DNA from 2 places in the Algimonas porphyrae genome. Region 2 is predicted to be linked to the other one. Evidence: predicted binding sites of a transcription regulator. Region 2 holds the regulator's gene; the other holds the start of a gene.
What was found. The regulator LexA, encoded in region 2, represses DNA repair genes until DNA is damaged. The targets are predictions, from matches to a motif close to ATGTTCCNCTTGTGTTCC.

Region 1: a site for LexA is predicted at 5,831-5,848, ahead of AB6B39_RS08095 (ATP-dependent helicase). Genes of this name have one in related genera too.

Annotation. Positions count from the first base shown of each region.
Region 1 is NZ_CP163424.1:1,665,413-1,677,598, reverse strand. Features, by position in the region: gene AB6B39_RS08135 (DUF547 domain-containing protein) at 1-1,089, shown strand, start outside; gene AB6B39_RS08130 (DUF547 domain-containing protein) at 1,197-2,423, shown strand; gene AB6B39_RS08125 (DUF1328 domain-containing protein) at 2,480-2,644, opposite strand; gene AB6B39_RS08120 (hypothetical protein) at 2,735-3,136, opposite strand; gene AB6B39_RS08115 (SRPBCC family protein) at 3,364-3,888, shown strand; gene AB6B39_RS08110 (ExbD/TolR family protein) at 3,872-4,267, opposite strand; gene AB6B39_RS08105 (iron-sulfur cluster assembly scaffold protein) at 4,558-4,998, opposite strand; gene AB6B39_RS08100 (hypothetical protein) at 5,001-5,744, opposite strand; gene AB6B39_RS08095 (ATP-dependent helicase) at 5,855-8,215, shown strand; gene AB6B39_RS08090 (50S ribosomal protein L11 methyltransferase) at 8,219-9,070, shown strand; gene AB6B39_RS08085 (aminopeptidase P family protein) at 9,473-11,302, shown strand; gene AB6B39_RS08080 (pyridoxal phosphate-dependent decarboxylase family protein) at 11,372-12,186, shown strand, end outside.
Region 2 is NZ_CP163424.1:2,064,958-2,077,143, reverse strand. Features, by position in the region: gene AB6B39_RS10155 (ComEC/Rec2 family competence protein) at 1-1,750, shown strand, start outside; gene lexA (transcriptional repressor LexA) at 1,764-2,405, opposite strand; gene trpC (indole-3-glycerol phosphate synthase TrpC) at 2,478-3,257, opposite strand; gene trpD (anthranilate phosphoribosyltransferase) at 3,254-4,267, opposite strand; gene AB6B39_RS10135 (anthranilate synthase component II) at 4,264-4,848, opposite strand; gene accC (acetyl-CoA carboxylase biotin carboxylase subunit) at 4,848-6,197, opposite strand; gene accB (acetyl-CoA carboxylase biotin carboxyl carrier protein) at 6,211-6,696, opposite strand; gene AB6B39_RS10120 (type II 3-dehydroquinate dehydratase) at 6,717-7,157, opposite strand; gene thiS (sulfur carrier protein ThiS) at 7,144-7,428, shown strand; gene AB6B39_RS10110 (thiazole synthase) at 7,429-8,211, shown strand; gene AB6B39_RS10105 (hypothetical protein) at 8,273-8,755, shown strand; gene secG (preprotein translocase subunit SecG) at 8,843-9,181, shown strand; gene AB6B39_RS10095 (CTP synthase) at 9,391-11,028, shown strand; gene AB6B39_RS10090 (TonB-dependent receptor) at 11,153-12,186, shown strand, end outside.

The DNA of each region.
Region 1 (12,186 bases), 400 kb from region 2:
GACCCGAGCCGGACAACCCGGCTCGATTTCACCTTCTGGGACGAAGTTCTGAAAGAGTCGGTTCTCTATACCGGACCGAGCCTGCGAGAGCGGGCCAGTCGGCCCTACCCGATTGTCGGATCGCGACTGACACGCGGCCACACGTCCCACTACCGGCTTGAGGGCAATAAGGTCCTGTTCGAAGGGTTTGATGACGACTTTACCGAGATGCTCGGTCACTACGTCGAAGACCTTGTCGCGATCGCCAACCGGGTCGATCTCACCTCATTGCCGCGTGACGAGCAACTTGCCTACTGGCTGAGCCTTCACAACGTGCTTGTCGTTCATGCGATTGCCGAAAACTATCCGCTCAGCAGCCCTTCCCGGATCAAGGGTGCGGATGGGCTACGCTTCCATGACACGAAACGGGTTACGATCGACGGGGTAGTCTTGTCGCTGCGCAATATCCGCCAGGATATCGTCTATGCCAATTGGGCCAACCCTTTGGTGATCTACGGTTTTTTCCATGGCGACATTGGATCGCCCTCCCTCCAGCGGAAAGCCTACGCCGGGAATACGGTCTGGGACACGCTGCGTTTCTCAGGCACCGAGTTCGCTAATTCGCTGCGCGGTTTTATCGTCTATGGCGATGAACCGAAGATTTCGCGACATTATGATGATGCCGCGCCCTACTTTTTTGCAGTTGATTTTAACGCCGATGTTCGACGGCATATGAACAGCCTGTTGACTCCCGAGGTCAAGACAGAGCTAGCCGACGCAACCGCCGTCGTGAAAATCGCCCGTTACGAAGCCGATGTCGCCGATATGACCAAAGGCACAAATGACCGGATTCAACTCGGCAATGTCTACTCCGCAACTTCGAGCGGAACGACGAAAGTCCCAACCGTGCTCGCGAGAGCTGTCAATGAAACCGGGCAGAAAATGACCAAAATCCGTCGCCGTGGCCTGTTCAGCACGGTCACGATCGAGGACATCCAGACCGTTCCGCAGGAGGACCGACTGTCATCCGGACTGCCGATCGAAATGGAGCTGCCAGACCCAAGTCAGAACACTGGCTCTAGCTCAGATTCCGATGAGCCGTCTGACTGAGCCATTAAAATTTGCGCCGATCCCACGGTTCGTGTCTTGCAGACCTCACCATAACCGCAATTTGAACGAATCTGGATTTGCAATCCAGAATATGCTTTGAATATGTCATGAAACATATCGTTGCTGCTCTGACTCTGTCTCCTCTCTTGGCAATCTCTGCGCCGTCTTTCGGACAGCCATTGACCGTATCGCCTCACACCTTCGCAGCGACGGGTTCGACGGCAACGCCCTCATCCTACGGCCGTTTTGCGCCAAATCCGTCCCTACGGACACGTCTCGACTTCACCGTCTGGGACGAAGCCCTCAAGGAAATGGTGATCTATACCGGTCCGAGCCTGCGCGAGCGTGCGGTCCGCCCGGCCCCGGGGGTCGGCACTCGTCTCGTCCTTGGTCATACATCACCCTATCGCCTGGAAGGGAACAAGGTCATTTTCGAGGGGATCGACGGCGAGTTCGAAGACGTCATCGATAGCTATGTCGATGATCTGGTGGCCATCGGCAATCGCATCAATGTTTCCGCGCTTCCGCGCGATGAACAGCTTTCCTACTGGCTGAACCTGCACAATGCGCTCGTTATTCAGGGGATCGCGCAGAATTATCCCACGACCAATCCATCCCGGATCAAGGGCGCCGACGGGCTGTCTTTCCACGAAACGAAGCGCGTCACGATCGCGGGTGTGCCGTTGTCGCTGCGGAACATCCGGCAGGACGTCGTCTACGCCAACTGGGACAATCCTCTTGTCATTTACGGATTCTTCCACGGCGATCTCGGCTCCCCATCCATTCAGCGCAAGGCGTTCACGGCGGAAACCGTCTGGGATACGCTTCAATACTCAGGCAAGGAATTTGCTGGATCGCTTCGCGGCATCGAAATCTATGGCGATAAGCCCCGGGTTTCACGCCATTATGAAGATGCCGCCCCCTATTTTTTCGCAGGCGATTTCGACCACGAGGTTAGAACGCATATTGCTGCGCTTGTAGAAGACGATCTGCGCGATCGCTTCCTGTCGACGGACACACCAATCAGAGTGGCTCGCTATGCGACAGACATTGCCGATATGACCCGCGGCACGAACAACCGGACCCAGCATGGCTATGTCATGACGATGGATTCGGCGGTAGGCCTTCGGCCCGTCAGCTCGACAATGGCCCAATCCATCGATGAAACCATGCAGAAAATGATCAAAGTCCGTCGCCGCGGCCTGTTCAGCACGGTCACGATCGAGGACATCCAGACCGTTCCGCAGGAGGACCGACTGTCGTCGGGCCTATCGATTGAAATGGAGTTACCGGATGATGCGGCGGAGGACGGCGTCAATGCCGCCCCGGAATAGGCCATAAAAAAACCCGGATCGAGATCCGGGGTTTTTCATTTTGTATACTGAATGGATCAGGCTTTTTTGACCAGATGCATGATCAGGCCGATCACGAACAGAGCAACAAAGACCCAGAACAGGATAACGGCGATAGATGACGCGGCACCGGCAATCCCGCCGAAGCCCAGAACGGCCGCGACAATTGCGATGACAAGAAAAATGATGGCCCAACGAAGCATTGGCTCTCTCCCAAAAAGTTCGGGCGACGTTGCCCGTGTCATTCCAACGGCTGATGGAGCGAGTCTGTTCCGAGACAGATTTAGTCGCCGTTAAAGCTTTTCGTCTTCGTCGGTCGGCGAGAGCTCCTGTTCGACAGCGTCATCATGTTCCGTCTTCACGACTTCCATTAGAGTGAGAGCTGAATCGGCGTCCTGATCCAGCGCGGCGAACCGTCCTTCATAATCGCCGGTCACGACCAGATCCCGCGCGGTTTCATCACCATGGCTGGCCCTGTCGACGGTAAAGGCAATGAACTCGTCCAGGTTCAAATCGCCTGAAAGGTCGGCATCGTGAGTGGCGAACAGCGTCTCAAGCTCGGCTGAAGACATGTTCATCATATCGGATTTCGGCTTGTTCTGAACCGGATCCGTATCTTGCGCGGTAGCACTGGCGGCAAGCGCAGCCATGCAGGCGAACGGCAGCAGAGCGTATTTCAATAAGGCGTTTGACATGGGGGTGTCCTTTTAGAGTGGTGCCACGCCCAGCCGCCGACCCCTGTCGCAAAAGGCTACGAGCGGCACAACTGAACGGTCTGTCATGCACCGGTCATCTGTCAGCCGCCCTTATCCAGCCACATTGGCGATATCAGGCGATGCAGGCGGAGATCATGGCTTGCCAATTTTTGCCACAAAGTCGTAACCTTCCTGTAAGGCAGGATTACAAATTTGGAGTCGACGTGATGTTATTGCGAGGACTGGCGATCGGCTTGGTGCTGATCGCGACATTCGGCGCGAAAAATGCCGGCGCGCAGGTTCGGACCATGATCTACGCCGACGTAACGGTCGATGCCGATCCTGCCACCGCCTTCGCCGACTGGACCAGCAAGGACGGCATTGAAGATTTCTTCGCACCGCTCGCGACTATAGAGGCCGAGCCCGGCGGGCTTTACGAGCTGTGCTTCGACGTCTCTGCTGTCGAGACGCAGCAATGCGGCAATGATGATGGCCGCATTCTCTCCCTGCAGCCCGGACAGATGCTGAGTTTTACCTGGGCCATGCCGCCCTACATGTCCGAGATCAGGCCGCATCTGACTGTCGTCCAAATCCTGTTCGAGCCGATGGGAGATGACCGGACACATGTCCACCTCTTCCATACCGGCTTCGGCACAGGCGAGGCATGGGATGAAGGCCACGCCTATTTCGACCGTGTCTGGCCGCAAGTGCTGGAAAATTACCGCGTCAGCAAACTTACGGATCAACCTTGATCGTGATCGGCACTTGCGCGGCGTCCATCCGGTCCTTCAGAAAAACCACCGCATCGACGCTTGTGTCCGACTGCGCCTGCAGTGAGACATTGGCTTGGGGCGATTGAGCCCGGAGCGCTTGCACGCGCGCCGGCACGGAAGCCAGGCTGAGAGGCTGCCCCTGAATATGAGCCATATCCCTATCGTCGAGCTGAACAAGAATGGAGGGCTGAACCGCATTGGGAGGAACATCCTGCGGCGTTTCTGACAGATCGAGACCGCGTTCATCCAGAAAAACGGCGGAAACGATGAAGAAAATCAGCATGATGAAAACGAGGTCCAGCATCGGCGTCATATCCACAACCGCTTCATCATCCTGTGTCTGTCGCCGTCGCCTCATGGACATCTCCCGATTGAATTAATAACTTTATAACATAACTTATTGGTCATGTACAGGTCGTCAGTCGACGGTTCGATATCTGTGTTTCGAGAGATGATGCAGTAGCACCCGATACTCACACGGCTATTCGTTCCCATAGGACGCAGGGGACACCATGGCCTCGCTTTGGCGACGCCGTGTGATCATGACGAGAGGAAGTGTTTCGAAATACTTCAGCATCCCTTTGGTCCGGAAAGAGACGCGTGTCTTCCAGCCCTCACTGAAGAGTTGGGACGATCCTGCAGCAGGCCTCAGGATCCGTTGCATTCTCTCTGCAATGCGCGATCCACCGCCTCAACCGCCGCGTCGAAGGCCAGTAACGTACTCTGGTGCCGCGCCGGATATTCCCGGACGCCTGAAAGCAAGGCCAGCTTCTCGAAGCGACCCTTCGGTGGATCGCCACCCTCTTTCAGCATGAACCGGAGCGCATCACGCGCCGCCGTCAATTCGCCGAGCGTGGCCCCATTGATGCGCTCCTGCAGAATGGCGGCACTGGCCTGACCGAGTGCGCAAGCCTGCACCCTCAACGCCGCGTCGGCGACCCGGTCACCGCTCATCGCCACATCGATTTCGACCCAGGACCCGCAAAGCTTGCTGACTTTGCGCGCGGTCCCGTCCGGCGCATCGAGCGCAGTATTGCTCAGCGTCGATGACAGGGTGAGAATGTCCGTGCTGTATAACTTGCCGAGCACGCCTAGAAATCGTCTGAAAGATTGATGTCCAGATTATCCAGAGATGTCGGTATAACCACATAACTGTACGGAATGTAGAAACCGAGAGTCAGGTCGCCTGCGCGATACTGTCTGATCGGCCGATCAATATTTTGCAGGATGACGCGGTAATCCGCACCCAGCTGATCGCGAATATCGGCGATCTCATCGGTAACTTTCCGTATGACAGCAGGACGATATTGACCCGGATTGACGACAGAAATCACGATTTCATCGGTATTTTCAATCGTAATGCGACCCGTCTCCGGAATTTTATCGACGAACCGCGTCAGTTGCGTCGCCAAGGCAAAACTGTCTGCGACCGTGTCTGGAATTGCGGTCTTCAACTGGATCCTTGCAACAGACGTATCCGGACGGGAGCCACGTGAGATGGCATCCTTATAGAGCGACGGCGATAGAGGCCTCACAGCGTTCCCATCCACATAGGAGAGCGTAATTGCCGCATCGCGATCCGCTGCCGCCGTGAAGGTACGGATTGTCTTATCGATTTCTGCGAGCCTTTCGCTCAGATTGCGGGCATCACTCTCAATTCTGACTTCAAGAAGAAGATTGTCCCCCCGCACTATCAAGACCTGCCCCGGAAGCGTGTCCTGGATCGATATCCGACTACCCGTCACGACGATTTCGTCAGTCTGAGCATAGGCTGAGCCGACAGGGATCAGAGAAAACAAAGTGGTGGCGATAAACGCCCGGAGCAGATTGGCCATGGTCTGATCCTAGCCGATAAAGGTGTCTCGGCAAGACCGCTTTCAAATCCCTGCTATCGGGAGCGGCTGGCCCTCGCCATGACGGTATGTTGTCCCTATGTTCCGGCGCAATGTCGTCTCCCGAATCATTCCAGCCTGCCCCGCCTCGCCCTGCGGCATCGGGATCGATTTCGGCCCGTGCCATGCCGGTCCGGACGACCGATGATCAGGCGGATTATCTGAGCGGGCTGAACCCCGAACAACGCAAGGCCGTCCTGACGACGGAAGGCCCGCTTCTTGTATTGGCAGGAGCAGGCACGGGCAAAACCCGCGTGCTGACCACGCGCCTTGCGCACATTCTTCATAACCGTCTGGCCTGGCCATCACAAATTCTTGCCGTGACGTTCACCAACAAGGCCGCGCGCGAGATGCGCGAGCGCGTGGGACAGACCATGGGCGGAGCGATCGAGGGGTTGCCATGGCTCGGCACCTTCCACTCTATCGCGGCAAAGATTTTGCGCATCCATGCCGAACTTGTCGGTCTGAAATCCAGTTTCACAATCCTCGATACGGATGATCAGATCCGCCTGCTGAAGCAGGTCATCGAAGCCGCCGGCATCGACAGCAAACGATGGACGGCGCGCTATATGGCGAGCCTGATCGATGGCTGGAAGAATAAAGGCCTGACGCCGGACCGGCTGGGCGCGGATGACGGGTTTACGTTTGCCGACGGCAAAGGCGTTGAAATCTACAAGACCTATCAGGACCGTCTGAAGGTCCTGAACGCCGTCGATTTCGGTGACCTGCTACTGCACAACATCACTATCTTCCAGAAGAACCCGGATGTGCTGAAGGGTTTTCACGACCGGTTTCGCTATCTGCTCGTCGACGAGTATCAGGATACGAATGTCGCACAATATCTCTGGCTGCGCCTGCTTGCCCAGGGGTCGAACAATGTCTGCTGCGTCGGCGATGATGACCAGTCCATCTACGGCTGGCGCGGGGCAGAGGTGGACAATATTCTGCGCTTCGAACAGGACTTTCCCGGCGCGACGGTCATTCGATTGGAACGTAATTACCGCTCGACCGAACATATTCTGGGGGCCGCGTCCGGCCTGATCGCAGCCAACAAGGACCGTCTCGGCAAAACGCTCTGGACGGAAGACGACGGGGGTCACAAGGTCACGGTCACAGGTGTCTGGGACGGTCCCGCAGAAGCCCGGATCATCTCCGGGGAGATCGAGAACTGGGCGTCCAAGGGACGCTCCTATTCCGACGTCGCTATTCTGGTGCGAGCCTCCCGCCAGATGCGGAATTTCGAAGAACGCTTCATTCAGCTCGGCCTGCCTTACCGCGTGGTCGGGGGCCCGCGCTTTTTCGAGCGTGCCGAAATCCGCGACGCCCATGCCTATATGCGCGTGCTGAACTCGGACACGGACGATCTCGCCTTCGAACGGATCGTCAATGTCCCGAAGCGCGGTATCGGCGCGACTTCGGTTCGCAAGCTGCAACAGGCTGCACGTACCATGCATATCAGCCTTGAACAGGCCACGCGCCAGATCGTGAAGACGGACGAAATCCGCGGCAAGGCGCGGTCGTCCTTACGGGCTTTCCTGCTCGATATCGATCGCTGGCGGCGTGAGTCACAGGACGCCAAGCACACCGACATGGCCGAACGCATTCTCGATCAGTCGGGCTATACGCAGATGTGGCGCGATAATAAGGATGCCAAATCCCAAGGCCGCTTGGACAACCTCAAGGAACTGATCTCGGCCATGGGCGAATTCGACACGCTCGAAGCCTATATGGAACATGTCAGCCTCGTTCTGGATGTCGACTCCGGTCCGCAGGATGCCGAAGTCAGTCTGATGACGCTGCACAGTGCCAAGGGGCTCGAATTCCCGCTCGTTTTCCTGCCGGGATGGGAGGAAGGCACATTTCCAAGCCAGCGTGCCTTGGATGAGAGCGGTCTGGCCGGGCTCGAGGAAGAGCGCCGCCTTGCCTATGTCGGGATCACCCGGGCGCGCGAATTGGCGAAGATCTATTTCGCCGCCAACCGTCAAGTCTATGGCAGCTGGCAATCCTCCCTGCCCTCGCGCTTTATCGACGAATTGCCAATTCAGCATGTCGAAGTCGAATCCGAGGCCAATCAGTATAACCCCTCCCTGATCGCCGATCGCGTGCAGGAAGATTTCGGTCGGAGCTTCAAGCGCGCACAGGATGCGGGGCGGTCGTCCCCGGGATGGGAGCGCTACCAGAAGAACAGAGATCGCGACTTTGGTCGTCAGCCCAAGGAGATAGAAGGGCATGCCGTGCGACGCCCCGCCAAGGGCAAGGCGTCCAATTACAGTGTCGGCGAGCGGGTTTTCCATACCAAGTTCGGCTATGGCGAGATCATGAGCGCCGACGGCACGAAACTGACGGTCGAATTCGACAAGGCCGGCGAAAAGATGGTGCTGGACGGTTTTGTCCAGCGCGCCTCCGAGGTCTGAGCTGTGAGCCGTCCTTACGCGCTGACCATCCGTTCGCCGCGCGACAGCGGCTATGATCTGGCCGAACGGCTGGGGTTCGATGACGTCACCGAGGCTCTGGCCGTGTCGGTATTCGATGATGGTCCCGACGCCGTGAGTGTGCAGGCGCTTTATGCAACGCGGGACGCGGCGCATGCGGCACGGCAAGGTCTGTCGCCAGCGCTCGAAGCGCATCTGTCTCAGCTGCCCGACGAAGACTGGGTCGGCCTCAGCCAGTCCGGCCTGCCGCCGATCGATGCGGGTCGCTTCATCGTTCACGGTAGTCACGACACACCAGAGCTGAAGGACCGCATTCCGATCCGGATCGATGCCGGACAGGCGTTTGGGACCGGCCATCACGGAACGACTAAGGGTTGTCTGATGATGCTGGATGCGCTCCATACAGATGGGCTGCAACCTGATGCGATCCTCGACCTCGGGACAGGGGCTGGCGTTCTGGCGATTGCGGCGGCGAAGCTCTGGCCGCACGCATTGTTGCTGGCCACGGACATCGACCCGGTCGCTGTCAATGTGGCCGTGAACAATGCTGCGCTGAACGATACGGCTTTTGATGCTCTGACCGCCGATGGCTTTGATGCGGACGCACTGAGAGGGCGCGATTTCGATCTCGTCATCTCCAATATACTCGCCGGGCCTTTGCGCGAACTGGCCCCTGACATTGCCAGGGCCATGCGCCCCGGGGCTCGCGCGATCCTGTCGGGAATTCTGGATGAACAGGCGGACTGGGTCGCGGACGCCTTCCGGCAGTGCGGCCTGACCGTCACGGCACAGGACAGTCTCGACGGCTGGACGTCGCTGCTGGCCAGTCACCCATAAAAAAAGCCCGGACCGTGAGGTCCGAGCTTCGAAGGGAAACGTTGAGTTTTCTAGAATGCGCGTTGGGCGCGGCGTGCCTGACGAGCCGAGCGGCGTGCCAGAAGACGAACAGATGAAACGTCGCGCGTCAGCGTGACAGGCGCCGTCTGGCGCAGTTGGATTGGGTCGAATTGGTAGGACATATTCTTCTTTTTCTTGCCGTTTATGCGCGGACGCCACCATGGCGAGGCGCGGTTTTGATGTGGACGCTATGTAGGAGCCGACTGCATTAACCTGAACCGCTACTGCGGCGATGGAGCTATGCAAAAACGGTTGGAACCTCACGCCTCCGTGATCAGCCCCCGTCAGACAATATCGCGCCGACGCCTTCCCCCCACCTCTCAAAAGGCCTAGACGGAGCCCATGGGACAGATCGATACGCAGATAATTCAGACTTTCGACGTGGTCGGTGGCCCGCAAATGGGCCGCGATCACATCCCGCTTTTACGCGCTGAACTAGCACAGCGCGGACTGGACGGGCTGCTGATCCCGCATGAAGACGAATATAATAACGAATATCTGCCCGATCATAATGAGCGCCTGATGTGGGCGAGCGGGTTTACGGGATCTGCCGGAGCCGCGTGCGTCATGACCGACCGGGCGGTCATGTTCACCGATGGCCGCTATACGCTGCAGGTCCGCGCACAGGTCGATGCGGAGCTGTTCGATTTCGCCCGGCTGGAAGACGGCGTTGCCAAATGGCTGCGCGACAATCTCCGCGCCGATGAGATACTGGGCTACGACCCCAGGCTGCATTCGCCCAAGGCGATCGCCGCCATCGAGAAAGCCGTCAAGGCGGCTGGCGCGAAGCTTGTCGCCGTCGAGAGCAATCCGATCGACGGTGCCTGGACCGATCGCCCCGATGCCCCCAAGGGCGCCGTCAGCATCCAGCCCGACGCTCTGGCCGGGAAAAGCCATGCCCAGAAGCGCGCCGAAATCGCAAAATCGCTGCAGGAGAGTCGCGCCGATGCCGCCATCATCACGGCGCCGGCTTCCGTGGCCTGGCTGCTTAATCTGCGCGGCTCGGACGTTCGCTGTACGCCGCTTCTGCTCGCCAATGCGCTGATCGATGATCAGGGCCGCGTCAGCCTCTATACCGACCCGGACAAGATCACATCCGAGATCCGCACCCATCTGGGCAATGATGTCAGCGTTCTGTCCGAAGAGGCATTGCCCGCCGACATGAAAACTCTGACCGGCAAGGCGGTGATCGTCGATCCGGCCACCAGCTCGGCATGGCACTCGCAAAGTCTGCGCGATGCCGGCGCGACTGTGTTGCCGCAGCAGGACCCGGTCGCGCTGCCCAAGGCGCGCAAGTCCGACGCGGAACTGCGCGGCACCGAAGCCGCCCACCGTCGTGACGCCGTGCCGCTGATCCGTTTCCTCCACTGGCTCGACACAGATGCGCAGTCGGGCGAATATGACGAAATCGACGCCGCCGTGAAATTGGAAACGCTGCGCCACGAAACGGGTGAATTGAAAGATCTGTCCTTCGAGACGATTTCCGGTTCCGCCGCCAACGGCGCTTTCCCGCACTACCGGGTCAACAAGGCCACGACCCTGCCCCTGTCGCCCGGCACGCTCTATCTGGTCGATAGCGGTGCGCAATATGTCGATGGCACGACCGATGTGACGCGGACAGTGCCGATCGGCGCCCCGACACAGGCGATGCGCGAGCATTATACGCTCGTCCTGCAAGGCCATATCTGCATGGCGACAGTGCGCTTTCCCAAGGGGACGACCGGGTCCAATCTCGACGCGCTCGCCCGCTATCCATTGTGGCAGGCAGGCTATGATTACGATCACGGGACAGGCCACGGGGTCGGCGTTTTCCTCGGCGTGCATGAAGGCCCGCAGCGCATCTCGAAAACACCCAATACGGTGGCTCTGGAACCCGGCATGATCGTCTCCAATGAGCCGGGCTATTACAAGGAAGGGGCCTACGGCATCCGCATCGAGAATCTGCAATATGTGACGGAACCCGCACCGATTGCTGGCGGCGACCGCCCGATGCTGGGCTTTCACACCGTCACGCTCGCCCCGTTCCACCGGGCCCTGATCGACACGGACATGTTGACCCGCTCTGAGCGCCATTATGTCGATGCCTATCATGCCCGCGTGCTGGAAGAGATCGGCCCGCGGCTCGAGGGCCCGGTCGCGGAATGGCTGGAAGCCGCCTGCAAGCCGCTCTAGCCGACGCACACCCCAACCCGTATCGCGTAGTTCCCGACGGCTTTCCGTCGGACCTCGCCGCAAGGACATATGTCTGTGAAACAGAGCCTCGACATCTTCAATCGTATCGTTCGCGATCTTCTCGCCGACGAGGCGATCAAACCTGTCGCGGATCATCTGCCTGTCTCGGCTCTGGATGACCGCCTGGACCTGTCGCTGGGAATGGACGGCGTCGACGCGGAGCATCTCGAAAAATCGCTGAGAGACCTCGTCCTCGCAACGCCGCGAACTGCCACACCAGCCTTCTTCAATCAGCTTTTCGGCGGTCGGCAGGAACAGGCCATCCTCGGCGATCTGCTGGCCGTCGTGCTGAACAACAGCATGGCGACCTATAAAGCGGCAGGCCCGCAGATCGCGGTCGAGAAGACGATCATCAGCGAAGTCTGCAAACTGATGGGCTGGGGCGAAGCATCGGGCGGAACGCTGGGCCCGGGCGGATCGATGACCAATCTGATGGGCATGCTGATGGGTCGCGATGCGTTCGACGCCAAGGTCCGCCATTCCGGCATGAATGGTCGCATGACCGTCTATACTTCGACGGAATCGCATTACAGCACACCGAAAAATGCCGCCTTTTCCGGCATTGGCCGGGACAATGTCCGCCATATCGCGACGGACGACAGGGGCCGCATGAATATGGCCGCGCTGCGGCAGGCGATCGTCGATGACAAGGCCAAAGGCCTCAATCCTGTCCTGATCAACTGCACCGCTGGAACCACCGTCTTGGGCGCTTATGACGATCTGACGGCAGCCGCGGCGGTCGCGCGAGAATTCGATATCTGGCTGCATGTGGACGGCGCCTATGGCGGTTCGGCCCTGTTCAGTGAGCGCCACCGCCATCTGGT
Region 2 (12,186 bases):
TTGGGTGTCCGACATCGAACAGCAGGGCGGTCGCTCCCGTCTCCGGATCGAATTGACGGCGATTGATCCGGTGCCGGATACGGGAATGCCCTCCGCAGTGCGGATCAGGGGTGGCCGTGTGCTGCAATCGCTTGATGTCGGCGAGCATATTGCCATCGAGGCCGTTCTGGGTCCCCTGCCAGGACCCGCCGTGCCAAATGGCTACGACCCGGCGAGACGGGCTTTTTTCGACGGCCTGGCTGGATCAGGCTTTGCGATATCCGACCCGCAGAGGCTCACGGAGGACATGTCAGTCAGGGCCCGACTGCAACGGCTCATTCACGCCACGCGCCACACGATCGCCAATCACGTCATGACGCGCGCGCCGGATCGAACCGCCGGAGTTCAGGTTGCTCTGTTGACGGGGATTCGCCATCATATTCCGGACGACCAGACGGATAGTCTTCGCGCGTCCGGATTGGCGCATATTCTAGCCATATCCGGGCTTCATATGGGTCTGGTCGCGTTCGGTGTTTTCGTCACCATCTCGCTGGCTCTGGCCGCGATCGAGCCCTTTTCTCGCGGGCGGGATGTCCGGAAGATTGCCGCTTTCATCGCGATCATCGCGTCTACGCTTTATCTGGGACTGTCAGGCGCATCGGTTGCAACGCAACGTGCCTATATCATGGTCAGTGTGGCATTTACGGCGATCCTGCTCGATCGACGTGCGATCAGTATCCGTTCCGTCGCTGTGGCCGCCTTTCTGACATTGCTACTGCGACCAGAAGCGTTGACCAGCGTCGGTTTTCAGATGTCATTTGCCGCTGTGGCTGCCATGGTTGTTATCTTCAGAGCTTGGGACCGGTGGCGGCCACACCATCGCAGCGAATCCTTTCGGGATAGGATCAAACGGTTTTATGGATCTCTGTTTGGTACCAGCCTGATTGCGGGCTTCGCGACAGGCGGTTTCGCACTCCTGCATTTCGGCCGGTTCGCCAATTATGGCCTACTTGCCAATATGGCGGCGATGAGCGTGTTTCCGCTCGTCATGGCACTCGGCATCATATCGCTCATCCTGATGCCGCTCGGGCTTGACGGGTTGCCGCTCTGGCTGATGGGAATGTTGATCGAGATGATGCTGCGCGTGTCTGACTGGGTCAGCGGGCTTCCCGGCGCTGTCGGTACTGTGAAGGCCAGCGCGCCTCTGACCATTGCAACCTACGGGCTGGGGTTTGCGCTCGCCTGTTTTGCAACGCGGCGGGCCGTAATCATCGGGTGTGGCGTCATGGCCATTTCGCTCTGTCTTTGGGTCATGGCTCCGCGCGCCGATATGCGTATCAGCAAAAGCGGGCGCGTCAGCCTGATCGACGAAACGCTCGCGGTGACAAGCTCGGCCCGGGCTGACCGTTATGGACGGGAGCAGTTCGCACGAGCTTCGGGTGAACCCGAACTGTCCTGGCGTAACTACCATGATGACTTTGCCAATTGCGATGCGTTGGCTTGTCGTTTCACGCACAAGGATCACGTCGTCACGATCGTCGAGGCCCCTTCAGAAGTGCCTGACGCCTGTCGAGACAGTGATCTGGTAGTGCTGGTCGATCGAGACGCGGGTCCGGTGGCGAGGCGCGGATGCCAAGCTATGCTGATTGATCAGCGCGTCTTGTCACGAACCGGCGGCGTTCATCTGATCATGAAGGAGACGCTCACCCTTGTGCCGATCATCCATCCCAACCGTCGGAACAGACCGTGGGGAAAGGGGCGTAGACGCTGAGTTAGCAGACGGTTTAGTTGTAATTGCGGACGAGGCCAACAAGGACACCCTGAACCTCGACACGGTCAGGTCCATAGCTGCGCGTCGGATAATCCGGATTTTCCGCAATCAGTTCGACTACACCGTCGCGTTTATAGATCCGCTTCAAAGTCGCTTCGTCCTGATCGACCAATGCGACTACGATTTCGTTATTCCGGGCCGTATTGGTTTTGCGAACGACGACGACATCGCCGTCCATGATGCCTGCGCCGGTCATGGATTCGCCTTCGATCTCAAGCGCGTAATGGTCGCCATTACCTAGCATTGAGGGCGGCACGCTCATGAGATTATGGGAGTCCTCGATTGCTGCAATCGGTAAGCCTGCCGCAATCTTTCCGACAAACGGAATTTCGTAGCTATCATTGGCAGCAACGGGCGCAAGCGGCTCATCCTTTTGCAGCCCTTGCGGCAGTTTGATCACTTCCAGTGCACGAGCTTTGTTGGGGAGACGCCGCACGAAGCCGCGTTCCTCCAGAGCCGTAATCAGCCTGTGTATTCCCGATTTCGACGCCAGACCGAGTGCATCTTTCATTTCATCATAGGAAGGTGGCACACCGACCGCGCGAATACGGGTATCGATGAGGAGCAGAAGATCTTTCTGTTTCTGGGTCAGCATGACGGAGTCCTTGAACAAACAGGCAACATTGCACTCTGTTCTACACTTGTTCCGATTCTGTCAAGGAAAGGTTTATGCGCCTCTTAATCGACGGGTCGCCAATTCGACATCGGTTTGCCGCATCAGACTTTCTCCAATCAGGAAGGCTTGCGCGCCTGCGGATGTGAGCTGGTCGATGTCATATTCCGTGAAAATACCGCTCTCCGCGACCAAGAGGGCTGTGTCGGGCGCATGCCCGGCAACCCGGCCAAAAGTTGAAAGACTTGTTTCGAATGTACGTAAATCGCGGTTGTTGACCCCGATAAGCGTCGCCCCGAGCGCAACGGCCCGTTCCATTTCAGCCGCATCATGGGTCTCGACCAACGCATCCATGCCGAGTGCTTCGGCTTCTGCCATGATTGAAGCCGAGGTCCTGTCATCCGTCATCGCAAGAATGACGAGAATGGCGTCCGCACCCATCGCACGCGATTCCCGGACCTGTTCGGTTCCGATCATGAAATCCTTACGCAAAAGAGGGAGGTCAGATATGTTCCGGACCTGCCTGAAAATATCGGCGCTACCCTGAAATCCCGGAGCGTCCGTCAGAACCGAGAGGCATGTCGCGCCGCCCCGTTCATATGCGCCTGCAATTGAAACAGGATCGAAATCATCCCGGATCACCCCTTTGCTGGGCGAGGCTTTTTTGACTTCACAGATCAAAGCCGGAGCAGCTGCAGCTTGCAAGGCTGTCTTGAACCCTCTGGGTCGTGGTGCCAAGTCGATGGCCCGGTCGATGGCGTCCAGATCAAGCGCTCTCACTTCGTCGATCTTGTAAGCTGCGATGCGTGCCAGAATGTCGGGAACATCGCTCATCGGTTCGTTTCCACCACAAGCTCAGCCAGAATGCGGCGTGCGTGAAAGCTGTCGATCGCTGAGCGGGCCATATCCATGCCGCTGACGACATCGCCCGCCAAACCGGCAATCATCAGGGCTGCCCCAGCGTTCAAGATAACGATGTCGCGGTAATCGCTGGCGTTGCCATCCAGAAGGTCGGTCAGTGACGCCGCGTTTTCAGAAGGATGTCCGCCACGCAAGCTGCCCAGCGTTGCTAGCTCTAAACCGTAGCTCTGAGGCGAAATCGTGAAATCAGCGATGCGTCCGTCTTTCACTTCCGTGACATAGGTGGGGCCGGTTGTTGTGATTTCGTCGAGTCCGTCGCTGCCATGGACGACCCAGAGATGTTCAGCGCCCAGATCCCGCAGGGCTTCAGCCATTGGACGTCGCCACCTATCATCGCAGACGCCGAGCAGCATTCGCTGCGCGCCCGCCGGGTTGCTCATCGGGCCGAGCATGTTGAACAAGGTTCTGATTCCAAGCGCTTTCCGGGCAGGGCCGACGTGACGCATGGCCGGGTGATGGTTCGGCGCGAAGAGGAAACCGAGGCCGACAGACTGAATGATATCAGCCGTGCGATGAGGTGTGACATCCAGATTGACACCCAGTTCCGACAGTGTGTCAGCCGTTCCTGTCAGTGAGGAGGCCGCGCGATTGCCATGTTTGGCGACTTTTGCGCCGGCCGCTGCGCAGACAATGGCCGTCGCGGTAGAGATGGATAAGGTATGCAGCCCCGTTCCGCCGGTGCCGACAATGTCGATGATGTCCGCATCGATCTCCACGGGTTTCATATTGGCGCGCATGACCTCCGTTCCAATCCGGACTTCGCGCGCGCCGAGCCCGATCATTTCGAGACCCAGCAGCAATGCAGCAATTTGTTCGGATTGCGCGTCACCAGCCAAGATGGAGGTCAGTGCGTCTCGCAGCTGGTCTTCGCTCGGTCGCACATTCCGGCTCAGTCCTTTGAGGATGTCGGTGTCGAAACTCATACGGCTTGGTGTAAACCAGCAATACGCAGGAAATTGGCAATCAACGCATGACCATTCTCTGATGCAATGCTCTCAGGGTGGAATTGTAGTCCGTGAATAGGCCGGGTCGCGTGATGAAGCCCCATAATTTCCCCGTCATCCGTCCAGCCATTCACACGCAGCTCTCCGGGCAGGCTTTTCCGTTCGACGGCAAGGCTATGATAACGGGTGGCTTCGAACGGACTGTCGAGACCGTCAAACAGGCCGATTCCATTGTGAAAGACGGGGGATGTCTTGCCGTGCATGATCTCCTTGGCCCGTACGACGTGGCCGCCAAAGGCCTGCCCCATGGCCTGCATACCAAGACAGATGCCAAGCAGAGGAAGCGTGTCGGGAGCCCTACGGATCAGATCCAGACAGATGCCGGCATCGTCTGGTGTGCAAGGACCCGGCGACAGCAGGATCGCCGCAGCGCCGGCGTCCAGGGCCTGGTCGACCGTCAGTTCGTCGTTGCGTACGACCTCGGTCGTCGCGCCCAGCTCCTGCGCGTAATGGACGAGATTGAAGGTAAAGCTGTCGTAATTGTCGATAACCAGCAGCATCAGCTGTCGGTACGGTCTTTCAGCCACGCTTCCAGCCAGTGAATGTTATAATCGCCCGACTGGAATTCCGGATCTTCGATGAGGGCCTCATGCAAGGCTTTGTTGGTCGTTATGCCGGACACGACCATCTCGCCCAGTGCCCGCCGCAACCGCAGGATGGCCCCGTCGCGTGTGTGACCCCAGACAATCAACTTGCCGACCAGACTGTCATAATGTGGCGGGACAGAGTAGCCGGTGTAAAGTCCTGAATCCAAACGTGTATTCATTCCGCCGGGCGCGTGGAAATCGACGACTTTTCCGGGCGAGGGGGCGAAGGTGAACGGATGTTCGGCATTGATACGGCACTCGATCGAGTGTCCTTTGAACTTGATGTCCTCCTGCCGGTAATTCAGTGGCAAACCGGATGCGACGCGGATCTGTTCGCGAACAAGGTCGATCCCAGTGATTTCTTCCGTGACGGGGTGCTCGACCTGAAGGCGCGTGTTCATCTCGATGAAGAAGAATTCGCCATTCTCGTAGAGATATTCGACTGTGCCTGCACCGCGATAGCCGATCGCCTTGATTGCCTTGGCCGTGATCTCTCCGATCTCCGCCCGCTCCTCAGGCGTCAGAGCGGGAGAGGGTGCTTCTTCCAGAACTTTCTGATTGCGTCGCTGTAGCGAGCAATCACGTTCGCCAAGATGGACGACATTGCCATGCGTATCGGCCAGAACCTGTATTTCGATGTGACGTGGACCGGTCAGATAGCGTTCCAGATAGACCGCTCCATTGCCGAACGCGGCTTCAGCCTCCGTTTGTGCTGAACGCAAGGCTTCGTCGAGATCGGCTTCGGTTTTCGCAAGGCGCATGCCCCGCCCGCCGCCGCCGGCTGCGGCCTTGATCAGAACGGGGAAGCCGATGTCCTTAGCGATCGATTTTGCGGCGTTGAAATCCTCCACTTCGCCGTCACTGCCAGGCACGACGGGGATGCCCGCCGCAGCCACCGTTGCCTTGGCCGTAATCTTGTCGCCCATCACGCGGATATGTTCGGGTGTGGGGCCGATAAAGGTCAGGCCGTGCGCTTCGACGATTTCCGCGAAACGGGCATTCTCTGACAGAAAGCCGTAGCCCGGATGGACGGCATCCGCGCCCGTAATCTCGCAGGCCGCGATGATGGCTGGAATGTTGAGATAGCTATTGGTGCTGGAAGGTGGACCGACACAGACGGATTCGTCTGCAAGACGAACATGCATCGCATCCTTATCCGCTGTCGAATGGATTGCTACGGAGGACAGACCCATTTCCTTACAGGCCCGGTGGATCCGGAGCGCGATTTCACCGCGATTGGCAATGAGAACCTTGCTGATCATGACGGCCTTGGACCTATTCGATCAGAAACAGGGAATCGCCGAATTCGACGGGGGAAACATCCTCGACATAGACGGCAGAGAGTTTTCCGGATTTCGGGGCCGTGATCGGATTGAAGGTCTTCATCGCCTCGACCAGCATGATCGTATCACCCTCTTTAACTTGCGCGCCGATTTCTGCGAACGCGTCAGCGTCTGGTGAGGGGCGCAGATAGCATGTGCCAACCATCGGGGAGGTCACGGCGTCGGGATGGCCATCCTTGCTCTCGACCGCCGGCATGGGCGCAGGTGCGGACGGCGCCTGAGCAGGCGCAGCGGCGGCAACTGGGGCTGGCGCACTGGCCGCGATCATTTGCGGTGCAGCGCTAGGGGAGCCGTTCTTGGAGACCCGGATCTTCAGGTCGCCCTTCTTCATTTCGATTTCGGTCAAGTCGGTCTGATCCAGAACTTTGGCGAGTTCCTTGATCAGTTCCAGATCGTTATTGCCTTTCGAGGCGGCCATGATGGGTCTCCGTGCCGAAATTATCCGCCCCCTTTAGCGAGTTTGAGCGCCGCTTGCAGCCCTAAAAGATAAGAGTTTGCACCAAAACCACTAATCGTGCCGGTTACGGCCTCGGAAACAAGCGATCTACGGCGAAAACTCTCCCGCGCAGCGGGTTGCGAAAGGTGAACTTCAACTGCAGGTATGGGGACGGCCTTGAGGGCGTCATAGATTGCGACCGAGCTATGGGTGTACGCAGCGGGATTGAGGATGATGGCGTCGGCGGACCTACCAGCCTCCTGTATGAAAACGACCAGTTCGCCCTCGACGTTGGATTGATGAAACACGATGGTAGCATCACCCGCAGAGGCCCTGACCATCGCTTCGATATCTTCAAGCGTCTGCGAGCCATAGACCTCCGGCTCTCTCGTGCCGAGCAGATTGAGATTGGGGCCGTTGATGATGTGAATGACTTTTGGCATCGCCGTCTTTGCGCAAGTGAATGTGCGTGTTAACGCCCGCGCCCCGGTCAAACAAGCGACAGAGACGATGCATCTGATCATAAATGGTGAAAATCACGACGATTTGCCCGATGGCCTCACCATCGCAGGGCTGATCGCGCATCTCGGATTGCCGGAAAAGAAAATTGCGATCGAACGCAACCTTAGCGTTGTTCCTAAGTCGAGTTTCACCAATGTGAGGCTTGAAGACCATGACGTTCTCGAGATCATTCACTTTATCGGAGGCGGCTAAGTGTCTGCTGTAAAAAAAGATGTCCTGACGATTGCGGGGCGGGACTACATGTCTCGCCTGATCATCGGGACCGGAAAATATGCGGATTATCAGCAGAATGCCGATGCGCTCGACGCGTCCGGCGCTGAGATTGTGACTGTTGCGGTCCGGCGCGTTAATCTGTCGGACCCATCCGCGCCGATGCTGGCTGATTTTATCGATCCGGATGACACGACCTATCTACCCAATACGGCGGGTTGCTTTACTGGAGAAGACGCCGTGCGAACCCTCAGGCTGGCGCGCGAGGCGGGCGGCTGGGATCTGGTAAAACTGGAGGTTCTGTCCGACCCGAAACATCTTTATCCAGATATGGAGGAGACGCTCCGAGCCATGAAGCTCCTCAAAGAAGATGGTTTCGACGTCATGGTCTATTGCTCGGACGACCCGGTCTTTACGCGAAAGCTTGAAGATATGGGCGCGGCGGCCATCATGCCGCTGGGCGCGCCGATTGGGTCCGGGCTTGGCATACAGAACCCCGTCAATATCCGGTTGATTATCGAACAATCATCCGTCCCGGTCATCGTCGATGCCGGTGTCGGAACGGCGTCGGACGCGACGATTGCGATGGAACTGGGCTGTGACGGCGTCCTGATGAACACGGCTATCGCGGAAGCGAAAGATCCGATTCGCATGGCCCGCGCCATGAAACATGCTGTGATTGCGGGTCGTGAAGCCTATCTGGCAGGCCGGATGCCGAAGAAACGCTATGCCGACCCCAGCTCGCCTCTGGCCGGTCTGATCTGATCCGTTCAGATTTGATCATGTCCAATCTGAAACCAACAACACCGCTTTGCGTAGAGCTATCATGACACGTTTATTCATGCCGATTATCCTGACGTCGTTGGTCATCAGCGCTTGCGCCTCCACGGCTGATGATACGACCTTTCGGGGTGAGGACACGATGAGCGTCGAGCAGGCGGTCGTGACGCCAGTCAATGATCTCGGGCTGGATGATATCGATATTCCTGAGGCCTTGCTCTCACTTGAAAACCCTTATGCGGAGACTCCGGAAACCTGCTCTGCGCTCTCCGAAGAAGTCGTCGCACTCAATGCCTTGCTGGGTGAAGACCTCGATGTTCCCGAAGATGAAGCAGAACGACGCGAACGCTTGGCTCTCAATGCATCATCCAGCGCCATCGGCAGCATTCTGATTCCCTTTCGCGGCGTCGTCCGGGCCGTATCCGGTGCGGCCAGTAATGAACGCGATGCCAGAATGGCCTATCAGCGGGGTCTCGTTCGTCGGGCCTATCTGAAAGGCATGGCTGGTCCGATGGGCTGCGATCTCTAGTTTTTGCGACAGACATTCTGACTGGAAGTCGCCGCGCGTCCGGTCTATGGGCGCGTCCTTCGTCGACCGACCTTCAAGCAAAGCTCTATGTCTACCGTTCTGCTCGTCATCCTTCTTATCATCTCGGTCATCATGACCGGCCTGATCCTGATTCAGCGCTCCGAAGGCGGGGCGCTGGGGATTGGCGGCGGCGGTGGCGGCGGTGGATCGGGTTTCATGTCAGGCCGCGCAGCGACCACATCCGTTGCGCGCATGACTGCGATCCTCGGCACGATCTTCCTGATCCTGTCGCTGCTTCTGTCTGTGGTTTTCGCGCTGGAGACGAACAATACGTCACGGCTCGATGGTAACGACGTGGATGGTGCTGTCGCAATCGATACTGAAACTGGCGAACCTGCAGCCGACGAATCCGCAACCGACGAGTAGTCGTTCCATTCGCGGGACGGCCTGAATCCTATTCCTACGTTTCACTTAACTGTGCACAAACGAACTGGTGGGTTGACGTCGACCCCGGAGTCACCCGATGGAATTCATCCGTTGGATGTGACCACGCCCCAGCGGATACATCCTGCGTATTGATAGTCTTCATGTGACCACGGATCCATTTCGTGGGCTCAGCTAGGTTCGTGGACATTATGGGTTCTTCCCCGCGCTATATCTTTATTACGGGCGGCGTCGTGTCGTCGCTGGGCAAGGGCCTGGCGTCGGCGGCATTGGGCGCTTTGCTGCAAGCGCGCGGCTACAAGGTCCGTCTGCGCAAGCTGGATCCCTATCTGAATGTGGATCCGGGCACGATGAGCCCCTATCAGCATGGCGAAGTCTATGTGACGGATGATGGTGCCGAAACCGATCTCGATCTCGGCCACTATGAACGGTTTACCGGCGTTTCAGCAACGCAAGGCGACAACATCACGACGGGGCGGATTTACTCCGACATTATCGCCAAGGAGCGTCGGGGTGACTATCTGGGCGCAACAGTTCAGGTTATCCCGCATGTGACGAATGAAATTAAGAACTTCGTTCTGTCGGATGCTGGCGATGTCGATTTCGTCCTATGCGAAGTCGGCGGAACGGTAGGGGATATTGAGGGCTTGCCATTCTTCGAAGCCTTGCGCCAACTGGGTCAGGAATTGCCTCGTGGACAGTGCTGTTTCCTGCATGTGACTCTTCTGCCCTATATTGCCGTTGCCGGCGAAATGAAGACCAAGCCAACCCAGCACTCAGTCAAAGAGCTTCGCTCGATCGGCATTCAGCCTGATATTCTTCTGTGTCGGTCGGAACGTCCGATCCCGGAAGGGGAACGACGCAAGATTGCGCGTTTCTGCAACGTCCGCGAATCGGCCGTCATTCAGGGCCTTGATGCGGAGTCGATCTATGCCGTTCCGCTGGCATACCACAAGGAAGGGCTGGATCGGGAAGTCCTGGCGCATTTCGGTGTCGAAACCCCGCCCAAAGCCGATCTCGCTGTCTGGCAGGAGATTCACCAGACCTTGTCGAACCCGGACGGAGACGTAAAAATTGCCGTCGTCGGCAAATATACGGTTCTGCCCGATGCCTATAAATCGATCACCGAAGCGCTGGTACATGGCGGCATAGCCAATAACGTAAAAGTCCGCATTCGCTGGGTCGAAGCCGAAGATTTCGAAGCCGGCAATCCTGAAGACGTGCTCAAAGGGGCGAACGGTATTCTGGTTCCAGGCGGGTTCGGTGAACGTGGGACTGAAGGCAAGATCAAGGCCATTCAGTATGCCCGTGAAAAAGACATACCCTATTTCGGCATCTGTCTTGGCATGCAGATGGCCGTGATCGAAGCGGCTCGTAATCTTGCCGGCATCAAGACGGCCAGTTCGTCGGAATTTGGCGATGACGGGGAAAATATTGTCGGTCTGATGACAGAATGGACGCGCGGCAATGAACGGTTCGAACGCAGCAATACGACCGATCTTGGCGGGACCATGCGTCTCGGCGCTTATCCGGCGCGTCTTGAAACGGGGTCACTTGTGGCCGAGGCCTATGGGGTCGACCAGATCAGCGAGCGTCACCGTCACCGCTACGAAGTCAATATAGACTATCGTGCGGTTCTGGAAGAAGCAGGCTTACGTTTCTCAGGTCTGTCTCCGGACGGGGTTCTGCCTGAAATCGTCGAAATTCCCACTCATCCCTGGTTCGTCGGCGTGCAGTTTCATCCCGAACTGAAAAGCCGTCCGTTCGACCCGCACCCACTCTTCGATGGTTTCATCGGTGCGGCGAAGACGCAAAGCCGTCTTGTCTGATCCCGAAGCTTCTACCTCACTCAACTCTCACGAGAAGTTGTTGCCAAACAATCGTTAAGCGGTTGACCTGAAAGCGGTCGCGGCCTTTAGCGCGCAATCATTGCTACACCTTTCGAGAGTCCCCATGACATCCCTAAAACTTACAACCGCCGCATTGAGCGCGGTTCTCATGGCTGGGACCAGCCTGACACCGGCCCATGCACAAGACGTTACGGACGAGGTGATCGTGACCGCGCAAAAGCGGGAGCAAAGCCTTCAAGACGTCCCGCTGTCTCTTGATGTCGTCCGGGGCGAAGAGCTCGATGTCATCAGCTCCGGCGGTGAAGACATTCTCTTCCTGTCGGCCCGCGTACCCAGCCTTTATGCTGAAGGCTCTTTTGGGCGCACATTTCCGCGGTTCTATATTCGCGGCCTCGGCAATACTGATTTCGACCTCAATGCGAACCAACCCGTCAGTCTGGTTTACGATGGCGTCGTACTCGAAAATCCGATCCTGAAGGGATTTCCAGTTTTCGATCTGGACCGCGTCGAGGTACTTCGCGGCCCACAGGGCACATTATTTGGGCGCAATACGCCAGCCGGTGTAATCACGTTCGAAAGCGCGCGACCGACCCGTGAAGCCGAAGGCTATATCCGGGCTGGCTATGGCCGCTTTGATACGGTGGATCTGGAAGGGGCCGTTAGCGGTCCGCTTGGCGATAAGGTTTCGGCCCGTCTGTCGGGCCTGTTTCAGAGCCGTGGCGACTATGTCGACAATGTTGCGCCCAATCCATCCGAATCCGGCTTTGAGGAGTTCGAGGAATATGCTGGTCGCCTTCAATTCCTGTTCGAACCCACTGGCACGACAGATATTCTGCTGAACCTGCATGGTCGCAAACTGGATGGCGGATCACGGACATTCCGCGCCAATGCCATTCAGCCCGGCACGGGTGGCCTTGTCCCGGGCTTTGATCGATTCACAGCGGCACAGGACGCAACACAAATCCTGAATGTCGAGAACCTTGGCGCGTCCCTGACCATTGACACGGATTTTGGCAAAGGCACGCTGACGTCGATTTCTGCATTTGAAAGTGTGCGGGTCGATGCGCGCGGCGATGTTGATGGCGGCTTCGGTGCGGTCTTCGCTCCGCCTTCAGGGCCGGGATTCATCCCGTTCGC